3 regions of the Desulfosporosinus youngiae DSM 17734 genome follow, and region 3 is predicted to be linked to each of the others. Evidence: riboswitches for the same ligand, from Rfam matches in the RefSeq annotation. Region 3 holds a riboswitch; each other region holds the start of a gene.
The links. A riboswitch is a leader RNA that binds a small molecule or an ion and turns the genes downstream of it on or off. The one in region 3 is predicted to bind cobalamin.
Positions count from the first base shown of each region.

Region 1: it holds a riboswitch for cobalamin, as region 3 does, so the genes downstream of both, DESYODRAFT_RS10690 (sodium:solute symporter family transporter) here and nikB (nickel ABC transporter permease) in region 3, are expected to answer to the same signal.
Region 2: it holds a riboswitch for cobalamin, as region 3 does, so the genes downstream of both, DESYODRAFT_RS19760 (HAL/PAL/TAL family ammonia-lyase) here and nikB (nickel ABC transporter permease) in region 3, are expected to answer to the same signal.

Region 1 covers NZ_CM001441.1:2,286,890-2,291,162, forward strand. Annotated here, with positions in the region: partial or broken gene DESYODRAFT_RS28130 (DUF3102 domain-containing protein) at 1-55, shown strand, start outside; gene fliB (flagellin lysine-N-methylase) at 90-1,331, opposite strand; cobalamin riboswitch at 1,561-1,756, shown strand; gene DESYODRAFT_RS10690 (sodium:solute symporter family transporter) at 1,978-3,420, shown strand; gene DESYODRAFT_RS10695 (glycine/betaine/sarcosine/D-proline family reductase selenoprotein B) at 3,445-4,273, shown strand, end outside.
Region 2 covers NZ_CM001441.1:4,262,305-4,266,577, reverse strand. Annotated here, with positions in the region: gene DESYODRAFT_RS19765 (ABC transporter ATP-binding protein) at 1-1,151, shown strand, start outside; cobalamin riboswitch at 1,438-1,623, shown strand; gene DESYODRAFT_RS19760 (HAL/PAL/TAL family ammonia-lyase) at 1,908-3,470, shown strand; cobalamin riboswitch at 3,581-3,769, shown strand.
Region 3 covers NZ_CM001441.1:2,660,597-2,664,869, forward strand. Annotated here, with positions in the region: gene DESYODRAFT_RS12260 (hypothetical protein) at 1-853, opposite strand, end outside; cobalamin riboswitch at 1,060-1,229, shown strand; gene nikB (nickel ABC transporter permease) at 1,533-2,480, shown strand; gene nikC (nickel transporter permease) at 2,505-3,383, shown strand; gene DESYODRAFT_RS12275 (ABC transporter substrate-binding protein) at 3,406-4,273, shown strand, end outside.

The sequences.
Region 1 (4,273 bases), 370 kb from region 3:
TTTGGGAATTCCGGAAAATGAGCGTGAGAAATTTATCCTGCAGCATGATGTCAAACTGCCGGAAGTGCTCGGCTGACTAACCCTTGTGCTTAGTTTTTAATGAGTATTGATAAGTACTTCATTGAGTTTAAACCTTTTCTTTTGAACCAATCTTTCGTTTCATTTATGTATTGAGGATTGTGTTCAATTGTTTTGGCAAAGGACTGAATCAGCTTAACTGACAACTCTAAACTAAGTCCTTGGTGGAATCCGGCAATACCGGTAAGAAGCATTTTGATCAATGAGTAATGAAACACGAGCTTTATATATTCGTCAAAAATATCTCCGTTACTCAGTGGAAAAAGATTATTGTAGACGTAATTCACCAGATAATTCTCAAAAATATATTCGTGCTTAAAAGCAAAAGGAGCGTAGTAATTTTCAAAGGCCAGACGATAGTTTTCAGCCGAAATATCTAAGCTTATGTCAGGTGAATGCTTTATGCCTTGCAAAAACTCAATGAAACATTCAGCGTAGCGTTGATTGGTTATTCCCTGTACAAGCCTTGTGAGAGCGCTTTGCATCAACAGTTTAAACTGAACTACCGGGGATGTGGGGGTTTTCGCGAGAAGCGCTGTTAAAGACTCTTCCTTTAATAATTGGGCAAAGGAAGCAATGAACTCAGGTATAGTATCAACCTTTTTTTCATTACATACTTTCGCAAGCTTTTGAAAAAACAATCCCAGGATAATAAGCCGTTCCTCGAGCTTATAATCCCTGTTCTTTAATAGATGAAGTGTAAAATTTCGTAAATCCTGAAAATACTTGTTGGGTGTATCAGTGAAGGCCGGATCATTGGTATTAAGTGAAATTGAAATTTTGTTGCGCACATCCAGAGGTTCTTGTACTGAAATAAAGTCAATTCCTTTAGAGTTTAACAGTGCCACGCGTACAGCCTCGGGACAGGACATGACAGCGGATTTTTCCAGGATACCGTTGATAACATTAGTTACCCGGGGAAAAGCAAAACAAATCTGGGGTAAATAGTTTTCGCCTTGTTTTAACTGCATTAGGCAAAGTCTTTTTTTAGTTAAAAAAGGGCAGGTTGAATCATTGTTTAGTATCACATGGGCGTAGGTTTCCGCACTTTGTTCGGTTTGGTTGAGTTCGACCTTATTATCGATTATTTCTTTCAATGCCGGGTCATGGATACTGCTGTATTTTTTGAAGGTTCCGCTGTCCACCGTGATACTGCTCCAGCCAAAGCAGCAGCTGTCCTCGCAGGCGGAACCTATGCAATTGAAAGACTTCAGGTAGAGAGGCATTTGTATCTCTCTCGTTGTTTTAGTCATGTATTTTCCCTCAAATCCATTTAAGAGTGTTAATATTAATTAAGGCACAATTATTATAATTTTACACCCAAATATGGGCCTTTTTCCCTGATAATTTTAAAACTTGTATATAAAAATATTAAGTGTCAGGCCTCAATAAAATTTATGAAGAAAACGAATCGTTTGTGGCAAAAAGTAAGGAGTGGGGTTGACGTATTCAAATAATTAAAATAATATGTAGCTAAGTAAATAACTGATACGGTATCGAGGTGCCCTGAAAGAGGGAGAATAGGGAATCCGGAATTGTCTTCAAAGGTGACAATAAACGGAGCGGACCCACCACTGTAATCGGCGAGCGATCAGAGGCCACTGGCATAAGCCGGGAAGGTCCTGAAGAACAGCAATGACCCGTAAGCCAGGAGACCTGCCTTGGTATTGTAGATTGTTAAGGATGAAGGTAAAGTCCTACGTCAAATTTTAAATTTGGCGTAGGACTTTTTTATTTGGGAAAGGGGTGATTTTATGTTTGCTTCTACAGCGGGGACGTTCCTATTCTCAACAATCATCGTTTTTGTTGTTGCTTCGCTGGCAATCTCGGTATTAAGCAAGAACTTATTTAAACTGTAAAAGTAGTATACCAGTGAAAAAATGTTAAGAGGTGGTTTATATGAGTATGGAAATGATCATCGGGTCGATATTATTCTTTGCCAGCATTATTGTAGTTGTGCTTCTTGCCCATAAACATACAGGAAGTGTCAGGGGTTATTTAACTGGGGATAACAATGTGGGCGGAGTAGTATCGGCCTTTACCTGGTCGGCTTCGGCAGCCAGTGCAGGACTTTTTTTAGGGGCAGCGGGGTTGGCTTATCAGTTTGGCTGGGCCGGTTTGATGTATCTTTTGGGTGTATTTGGGAGCATGTTTATCAGTTGGGTCCTGGTCATTCCAAGATTACGTCGTGTCGCTGTCAAGGCATCCATTTTGACGACGGCAGATTATTTGGCTCTGCGTTTCGGCAAAGAAAATCTGAAACCAATTACAGGACTTTGGACGCTGATTTTTATTATCCCTATGATTATTATCCAGCTCATGGGAGCCGGTTACCTTATTGAGTCAACCTTAGGCATCAGCTATTTTTGGGGAATGATTATTTTGGGTCTGACGATTGTCATTTCTACTCAGTTTAGCGGCTATCTAGGGGTTGCCTGGCTGGACACTCTGCAAGGAACGATCATGACGATTGGGACGATTGTTATGGTATACATCTCCATGAAGCTCGTGGGCGGGTTCTCCGGTCTCAATGCTCAGCTGGCGGTCATCGATCCGAAGCTCATAGAATTTAGGGGTTCCATGCCCCTAACTTTACAAATAGGTCTAATTATATCTTACCTTATCGCCTTTTGGGGTCAGCCGCATCTGACCGCGCGAGTATGGGGGCTTAAGGATTCCCTGGCGATGCGCAGAGCGTTTCCCATTTCTATGGCACTTGGAGCACTGTGGTCATTTGGTGCTGGCTTGGTCGGCTTAACTGCCCGGGTCATTCATCCCGGTCTGGCCAAATCCGATATGGCTATGCCGAGCGTGATCAGTGGTCTGCCCTCAATTTATGCGGCACTTTTGTTTTTTACATTAATTGCGGCAATGATGACAACCGCTAATTCCCTCTTGCTTGCCGTTTCAGGTACGGTAGGCAATGATATTCTGCCGCGCTTCTCTAAAGACGTAAAGGAAGGCACCAAGTTATTAGTGATAAAAGGGGCAGTTCTGGTGATAGGAATCATTTCCTTTGTGCTGGCCTTAAAACCTCCGGCCTTAATCCTGGAAATCAATGCTTTCGCTTTCGGTGGGTTTGCTTTGATTTTTGGTATTCCGCTGATACTTGGCGTCCTCTGGAAAAAGGCCAATCTCAGCGGCGCGCTGGCCGTGGTCGGTATTAGTCCATTGGTTTATATTATCTGGAAGCTGTTTTTAGTCAAACTAACCGGAATTCATGAAATGGTCGGTGCCTTGCTCGTGACCATTCTGATCATCCTCATAACTACGATCATTGGTAAGAAGCCTACCCCGCAAATGGAGGAAATATTTAGCTTAGGTCAGACCCCAAAGGTGTAATATCAGAAGAGAGGATGAATCTCGATGGAGAAAAGGATTAAAGTTTTTCATTACTTAAATCAATTTTTTGGAGAAATTGGCGCTGAGGATAAAGCGGACACCCCTCTGGAATTTCAGCAAAAAGCAGTAGGGCCGGGAAAGGAATTAGGGCGTTTGCTCGGTGAATCCTTTGTTATATCGACAACGGCAATTTGCGGAGATAACTATTTTCAAGAAAACCAGGATGATGTGCTAAAAAGAATTGCTCAAAAATTACAGCAGGAAAAAGTGGACCTCATCCTTGCCGGACCTGCCTTTGGTGCCGGACGCTATGGTGTTGCCGGCGGAGCAGTTTGTCAGTATTTATCTGACTTGTTGGGAATACCGGCGCTTACTGCTTTCTCGCCGGATAATCCCGCAGCAGAGATGTATCGCCGGAATCAAACCATCTATATTCTGCCCACGACTAAAACCGTGCGAGGGATGCAAGATGCCTTAGTCCGGATGGCTGCTTTTGCTCATAAGGTAGTGAGCCAAAAAGAGCTGGGAGCCGCTCAAGTCGAAGGCTATCTACCTCGGGGAATTCGCAAAGTCATTTCACGTGAGAAATCGGGCGCCCAAAGAGCCATAGAGATGCTTGAAGCCCGTTTGCAAGGCAGGAGTTACACTAGTGAACTGGTTCTCCCGGTTTTCGAACAGGTTAGGCCGCCCAAACCTGTAACGGAGCTGGCAAGTGCTAAACTTGCTTTTATAACCACGGCGGGGGTTGTCCCTAAAGGAAACCCCGACAAGATGAAAGCCTTAAATACGGACAATTGGGCGCTTTATCCCTTGGAGCTGCTCAGCGGAGGGGATTATGAATGCATTCATGGCG
Region 2 (4,273 bases), 1.6 Mb from region 3:
TGGTCAGCTTGTTTGTCGAATACACCAAAGGAATTCCCCTGATGAAAGCATTTTCCGAAAATGCGGCCTTTGAAACAAAACTGCGGAGCAGCATCGAAAGATTCGGAGTAAGTGCCCGGAGGCAATCTAAAACAGTTGCGGGCTATGTCGGCAGATTCTCATTTTTCTTCGAGCTTTCCTATGCGGTAATGATTATAGTAGGAGCATTAATGCTGCATCAAGGAAGCCTTAACTTTGAAACACTATTGATATTTATCATTTTCAGTGTGGAATTTTACAAGCCTTTCCGGAAAATTGAGAAGTACTGGCTGGACTACCTGCAGGTAAAGGACAGCTATCGACGGGTGGAAGGGGTGTTGGAGGCCCCCACTGTACCGGCGGCAGTTTTTCCAAGAAAAACAAGCGCTTTTGATATCACTTATGAAAAGGTTGATTTTTCCTATGAAACCGATGAGTTCGCGCTGAAAAATATCAATTTTAAGCTGCCTCAGGGAAGCTTGACGGCATTGGTAGGTCCCTCCGGCTCCGGGAAGACCACGATCACCAATTTGCTGCTGCGCTTCTGGGACATTGGAAGAGGTTCCATCCAGGTAGGTGGTGTGGATATCCGGGATATGGACTATGACGAGCTGCTTTCCAATATCAGTATTGTCATGCAGAATGTCGTGCTCTTCGCTGACAGTATCTATGAAAACATCCGGCTGGGCAACCGGAACGCAACACGGGAACAGGTTATCGAGGCGGCAAAAAAGGCACAAATCCATGACTTTATCGCCGGGCTGCCGGAAGGATATGATACAAGAGTGGGGGAAAACGGTGTGGGCTTATCCGGTGGTCAAAAACAGCGTATTTCCATTGCCCGCGCCTTCCTTAAAAATGCACCTATTGTTGTGTTGGACGAGATCACCAGCAATGTGGACCCTGTGAACGAGACCAAGATCCAAAAAGCCGTCAGTGCTCTGGCCAAGGGACGGACAGTGCTTGTCATTGCCCATCATTTGCGTACCATTCAGACCGCAGATCAAATTCTTGTTTTTGATCAGGGGAGTCTTGTAGAGCAGGGTGCCCATTCATTGCTCCTTGAGAAGGGAGGCTTGTATGCACAGCTCTGGAAAGCACAGGAGGTGGCCAAGGGGTGGAAGATCGCGTAATTGAGCTTTAGAATAAGGCAATCCGGCGAGGATAAGGTGATGTGCAAAGCATTGCTATACTCTCCTCCCCCGAGGGGGAAGAGAGCCTAAATGGTGCATCGATGCAACATTTGAACTACACCCAAGGGCTCATCCTTTTTGGGATTTCAGGGCCAAGGCGTTCAACCTGGATAAGTCTGAGTAGCGACTATTGTTCTCAGTTTCAAGGGGAAAATCATGCTTCAGCTCTGTTCAACTGTTTTAATGGTTGACATATTAGACTAATATACGATAACATTAAAACAATTGTATATTGGAAAATAAAGGTGCGCGTACTACATAGTACAGCTTAAAAGGGAAGCAGGTAAAATTCTGCACGGTCCCGCCACTGTAATGGGGAAATGTTTTATACTAATAGCCACTAGTCCTACCGGGAAGGCGTAAAGCATTGATGAACCAAAGTCAGAAGACCTGCCTTTGTTGAATGAACCAATAACTCTACGAGCGATAGGGGGTTCTATAAAGTAAGTGTTGTATTTAGGGAAATACACAGCCTCTTGGCGCTCATCGTCAAGGGGCTTTTTGAATTCAAAAAAGGGGAAGATAGGGCGTAACGGATGATAAGAGAATTATTAAACGAGATGGACGATCGCATCGGCAGTTTCACGCAGGGCTGTAATTTAAAATGTAGTCATTGTTATAACGTCAGCCTTACTGACCGATTTTATTTCTTAATTTCTTTTGTTCAATGATGGTTCCGTATAAAGGAGAGAATTCATGCATACGCATAGTCTGGAAAATACGCTAAAACGAGCTAAATGTATCAGTAAAGTGATATTAGGAGATAGCCCGATCGAGTTAAACCAATTTGTCGGAGTCGTACGATATAATGCCAAGGTAGAGTTTTCGGCTCAATACCGTGATAGAGTTAATCGTTCCCGATTTTTAGTGGATAAATTTACGAATGAAAACAGAATTATCTATGGTGTCACAACCGGATTGGGAGAAAATTGGAATAAAGCAGTATGTCCTGAAGACTCAGCGCTTTTACAAAGAAACACACTCCTGTCCCATGCCACCTCGGTAGGAGAACCTTTGGACAAAGAAGTAGTAAGGGGAATACTTCTGATGATGCTTTTAAACCTGGGACAAGCTTATGCCGGAGTTCGGATGGAAACTCTCGAGCAAATAGCAGGACTTCTCAATAATGGCATTATCCCGTTTGCACCAAAAGATGGTTCCGTAGGCTATCTAGGGCCGGAAGCTCACGTTGGCCTCGTTCTAATTGGGCTAGGTAAGGCTTGGTTTAACGATAATTTACTGCCCGGAGATAAAGTTCTTGAAGAGGCGGGTATGAAACCAATCGCTTTAGCAAGCAAAGAGGGCTTATCCCTTGTTTCTGGAACGACATCAATTACAGCACTAACTGCTTTAACATTATATGATGCAATTAATTATTCGAAAACAGCAGACATCTCTGCAGCCATGTCTTTAGAAGTATTAAAAGGAACCCTAGAAGCTTATGACCCAAGGATTCATGCTGTAAGACCACATGAAGACCAAATAAATACTGCTGAAAACATTAGAAATATATTGAAAGATAGTGAGATAATTGCCCAATACAAATCCTACAGAGTACAGGATGCTACGTCATTAAGAAATGTTCCTCAAGTACACGGGGCAGCTAAGAAGACAATCAAAGATGCATATCAAACAGTTCTTACTGAAATGAACTCCTGTTGTGATAATCCTTTAATATTTTCAGACAGCGAAGATGACGGACAGGTATTGATGGGATGTAATGCTGATGGTTCATTTGTTGGAATTGAAGCTGATTCTTTATGCATGGCCATGACGATGATGGCAAAAATGTCAGAAAGAAGAACCCATAGACTGGTTAACCCGCATGTAAGTGAGCTTCCCGCCTTTTTAATTAGAAATAATGGCGTAAATCACGGCTTCATGATTCCGCAATATACGTCAGCGGGTATCGTAGGTCAAATGAGAATATTTAGTCATCCAGCAACAATTGATAACGCCATTACAAGTGCATTTCAGGAAGATTATACGAGTATGGGTTATAATGCTGCATTAAAGGCCTATAAAACTGTAAACCTTTTGAAATATGTTTTAGCGATTGAATTAATGTGTGCTGCCCAAGCACAAGATTTTATTGCAGAACTTTTGCCATCCCCCACAACTTTAGCGGTGAAAAATCTAATCAGAAAGAATGTTCCTTTTCTCGAAAAGGATGAATTTTTACAGCCTTATATTGAGCATGTCTCCAGCCTCATCGCTGAAGAGAAAATACTTGATATAGTTGAAAATCTAAAATATTAACATCCATTTTTGCTATAGTAGCTGATACCCTGTTTATGTGACGTAGTAATCTTATCAGGTGTACTTCATGGTTGACACATGAGATTAAGATGCGTTAACATTATAGTAATTAAATATTTGAGAATAAAGGTGCGTGTACTTAAAGTACGGCTTAAAAGGGAAGCAGGTTAAAGTCCTGCACGGTCCCGCCACTGTAATGGGGAGATGTTTCATACAATAGGCCACTGGTTCATACCGGGAAGGCGTGATGTATTTAAATGAACCAAAGTCAGAAGACCTGCCTTTGTTAATGAACCAGTAACTCTACGAGCGATAGGGAGGTTCTATAAGTAAGTGTCGTATTTAGGAATATACACGGCCTCTTGGCGCTCATCGTCGAGGGGCTTTTTGAATTTAAAAAGGGGAAAGATGAGGGCGCGTAACGGATGATAACAGAAATTATAAAAACGAATGGGTCCTTCGCGTTTCGACGGTTCTGTTAAGGTATAAAATGATGGGGATATTCTGAGAGGGCGGAAGCAAAAACCATGGAGGTTTGACTCATTAGGGTCAACTTTGTGGTTTTTTTGTTTCTATACTGAGAGGAAGTGAAAGACAGTGCCTTAAAGTAAACTTGTTCAGTTAAAATTATAACTTTAAAATTTATTTTAAAAATAAGACATTAAGCAGGAATCTATGAAGAGTTTGTAGAATCAATGTACAAAATTATTTTAAATGCAGAACCACGAAGGTATTTGCAAAGACCATGGAGGTTTGACTCACTAGAGTCTGCTTCGTGGTCTTTTTTATTTTAAGCAAATTGT
Region 3 (4,273 bases):
CTTTGATCCAAATCCGCAGTTTTTCATAAATAGCATCGTTTTCATCAATCCACCCGTTTTTATCCAGATCATATTTGGCCAGATCAGAAAAACCATCCCCGCTGTTAGGACCAAAAAGTTCCCTGCCATCGTTGATAATGCCGTCATTATTAAGATCTAAGGCTAAAAAACCGCTGCCAGGTCCGGCAAAGGATATTTGATCCAGTGTTCCGTCCGCATCAATGTCAAACTCATACTTCTCCCGGGTAACTGAGGCACTTGCCGAACCATAATTGATAACCAAGGGATCGATTAAAGCCTCTCCGGCACGTATGCTGAGGTTGTTTCGGGAAATAAACTCTCTGCTCAAATTTAACTGCAAATTCAAATTGATTTCCCGGCCATCTTCCGTTTTGATGGATGCCTGAGCGTTAAAAGACGTACTTTCGGCTTCATAGTGGGTTGTACTTCGGTTGTAGATAAGACCCCAGCCTGCACTTTGGGGCTGCTGCAATTGCTGAACAGCAATTGTTTTGGGGGCTTGGATGTTATCCGGTACTACAAGCTTAAGCTTTTTTCCCGTTAGACTTTTGAAGAGCATTTGGATAAGCTCAATCTTTCGTTTATCTGATTCGCTGAGCTGAAAAAGCGAATCGGATTCATTGCTGGATTTGCTTACGCTGTTTTCCCCGGACATCTGAAGATATTTAGCTTCTTCAGATAGTTCAACCGTATCAACCTCAAGCTTGGCAGAGTTAATTTGGCTAAGAGTACCCCCTTGGTTGCTCCATAATTTTAAAGACTCAAAACTGACAGTTGCTTCAGAATAACTGTGCTGACTGCTCATCGCTACATCTGAGCTTGCTATTTTCATAAAGCCACCTCCATTGTAAAAGTATAAATTTACCTTTCAAGTTATTTATCGGCACACAAGTTCTAAACATTTATAGTTTCCGGTGATTTCCAAATATTTGACGACATCAAATCACCATTCTTTTCTTCGAAATGCTAGTATTTGACAATTTAATATCTAAAAACAATTCTATAGACAAATATTAGCAGACATGCTAAGATTAAGCTAATATAATAACATGTATAAGTTTCGCATGAATTAAAAGGGAATCCGGTGTAATTCCGGAGCGAGGCCGTCACTGTGAAGGGGAGTTTTGCAGCAATCCACTGGAGTATTCCGGGAAGGGCTGTAAGGCGATGAACCAAGTCAGGAGACCTGCTTATACACATATTAATGAACGCCTACGGTATCTGGGCCGCTCATTTGGTGGATTTCTCATGGGCTAATGGTCTATCCTTTGCCTTTAGTGACATGGTTTCCCGGATTAGCAGCATAAACTCAAAGCAGCCGTAACAGGCTGCTTTTTTATACTGTCAGAAAGTATAACTTTTCGTTGTATACTTTCTAAGCATAAGTGCAACCAGCGACTTCGCCTCATTCGCAAGCATGCGTTTAAAGCTCGGCGAAGCCGGGTTTTCTTTATATGATCAGCAGCAGGTATTGCCGGGCAGGCAGGCCATAGGGCTGAGATGATTGAGAGGTGATACATATTAGCTTGCTGAAATTGACCAAGCGGTTCTTCCAAATGGTGATTGTATTGTTTTTTGTAAGTTTTTTCACTTTTTTGCTCACATATCTGGCCCCGGGGGATCCGGCCAGTGCTATGTTTGCAGCCAGCGGCATTGTGCCTAGCGAGGATATGCTGAAGGCGGCCAGACATTCGATGGGGTTGGACAAACCTTTTGTCCTGCAGTATACTTCATGGCTGACAAACTGTCTGGCAGGCGATTTCGGGACATCCTTTTCGAAGAAAACACCTGTGGCGGCACTGTTGAGCCAGCGGCTTTGGCCCACTCTCAAGCTGGCGTTGTTTTCCCTCGTTCTCATGCTGGCTCTCTCCCTGCCGGCCGGTATTGTCTCGGCTGTTCGGCAAAACAAATTCACGGACTATCTGTTCCGCGGATTTTCTTTTGTCGGAATATCCATGCCGGGATTTTGGATCGGACTGCTTCTCTTGTACATATTTGCCCTTAAACTCAACCTTTTGCCGGTGATATCAACCACGGCAGGTTGGAAAAGGCTGGTTTTGCCGGGGGTTACCCTGGCTATCGCCATGGCCTCGAAATACTCCCGCCAGGTCAGAGCTGCGGTTTTAGAAGAGCTGCAGCAGGATTACGTCGTAGGTGCGAAAGCAAGAGGCATCAAACCCTCTGTGATAATGATCCGGCACGTTTTGCCCAATGCCTTATTGCCCCTGGTAACCATGCTGGGCCTTTCCCTTGGCTCCCTTCTGGGCGGGACCGCAGTGGTGGAGATTGTTTTCGCCTATCCGGGCCTTGGCAATCTGGCAGTAAATGCCGTCGGCGCGCGGGATTATCCATTAATTCAGGGCATTGTGCTGTGGATCGCCATGATTTATATGGTCATCAATTTACTGGTTGATTTGTCCTACAGCCTGATTGACCCCCGAATACGGAAGGAGGCATAAGCCATAAAGACTTTCCTTGACTTTGTGAAAAAACACAGAAGTTTCATGGCATTTGCCTTCCTGGCGGTGCTGATCGGATTCATAGCGCTCTTTGCGCCCCTTATTGCCACTCATGACCCCTTAGAGGCAGTTCTGCAGGATGCTTTGCAGCTGCCCGGCGCGGAGCACTGGTTCGGTACGGACGCCCTGGGGCGGGATGTATTCTCCCGGGTTGTTTTTGGCGCGAGAACCTCAGTGGTGAGTGCTCTGACGCTGGTCACAGTCATTCTGGTATGCGGTACGCTGCTCGGAATTGTGGCCGGTTTCTTCGGCAGAACCGTGGACGCTGTGATTATGCGGTTGGCCGACAGTATGCTGGCTTTTCCCGATCTTGTGCTGGCTATGGCGATTGCCGGTATTTTAGGACCCAATATGATAAACTCCATTGCCGCTATCGCTGTTGTCAGTTGGACAAAATACGCGCGCTTGGCGCGCAGTCTGGTTCTGAAAATAAAGAATTGCGACTATATCACCGCCGCACGCATGACAGGCACGAAAAACAGATATATCCTCTGGCGGTATATGCTGCCCAATGCCCTGCCGACAATGGTGATTACCGCCGCTACGGATATCGGGGCGATGATGCTTGCTTTAGCCTCCCTGTCCTTCCTGGGATTCGGCGTCCAGCCGCCCACGCCGGAGTGGGGCTATATGCTCAGTGAGGGCCGGCAGTATTTCCAGTCGTCTCCCTGGCTGCTGTGGTGTCCCGGAGCGGCGATGTTTATAGTAGTGGTAGTGTTCAACCTCCTGGGGGACAGCCTGCGCGATATTCTGGACCCCAAACAGGAGCAGACCCTCTCAGGGCGCCCGGAGGATGAAGCCGGGGTTCTCCGCAGCAATGCTACAGTTAACCAATTATCATAATAATTTGAAAGGGGTCAAACATATGAAAAAGAGAAAAGGGTTCATTCTATTCGTCACTATCTGCCTTGCGCTGTCCATGCTCGCCGGCTGCGGCAGCAATCCGGGCACAGCCGGCCCGGCAAGTTCTTCGTCGGGAAAAACACAGTTGAATGTCGCCACTGAACTGATGTCCGCCACATTGGAGCCTTCCCTGAACTGGGACGGTTGGTTTGTGATGCGCTGGGGTGCGGGTGAAACCCTGATCCGCTATGATGAAAACGGGAACTTTGCCCCATGGCTGGCGGAAAGCTGGGAAGTAGCTGCCGACAACCTCACCTGGACGTTCAAAATACGCGACGGCGTGAAATTCTCAAATGGCAAAGACATGAAAGCAAGTGATGTAGTGAAATCCATCGAGCGCCTCTTCAAGCTGGAAGATCCCGCCAATGGCGGGGCGGGGAACCCCCAGGGGCACTTCACTTATTCCTCCATTGCAGCAGATGACGCTGCGGGGACGGTAACCATCGTCACTAAAAAGCCGGTTCCCGATATGCCGGGATGCCTGGCTTATCCCTGGACAATGGTGATTGATGTGGAGGGCTCCGCTCAACGGAAGGTTCAGCTGGAGGGTCCTATTTGCACCGGTCCCTACGCTTTCGTTTCCTTTACTCAGGACAACGATGTGCAGATGGTGCGCAACGAGCATTACTGGGATGGGGAAGTCCCTTTTAAAACCGTCAATATCATGCAGGCGAAAGAGCCCTCCACCCGTACCATGGCCCTGCAGGACGGCAGTGTGGATCTGGCCCTCAACATTCCTGCCTCTGACCGGGATCTCCTTCTGAAGGCAGGCGGCTTCACAGTCAACGAAGTAGCCGGTTCCCGCATAGGCTATGCCCACATCAACATGG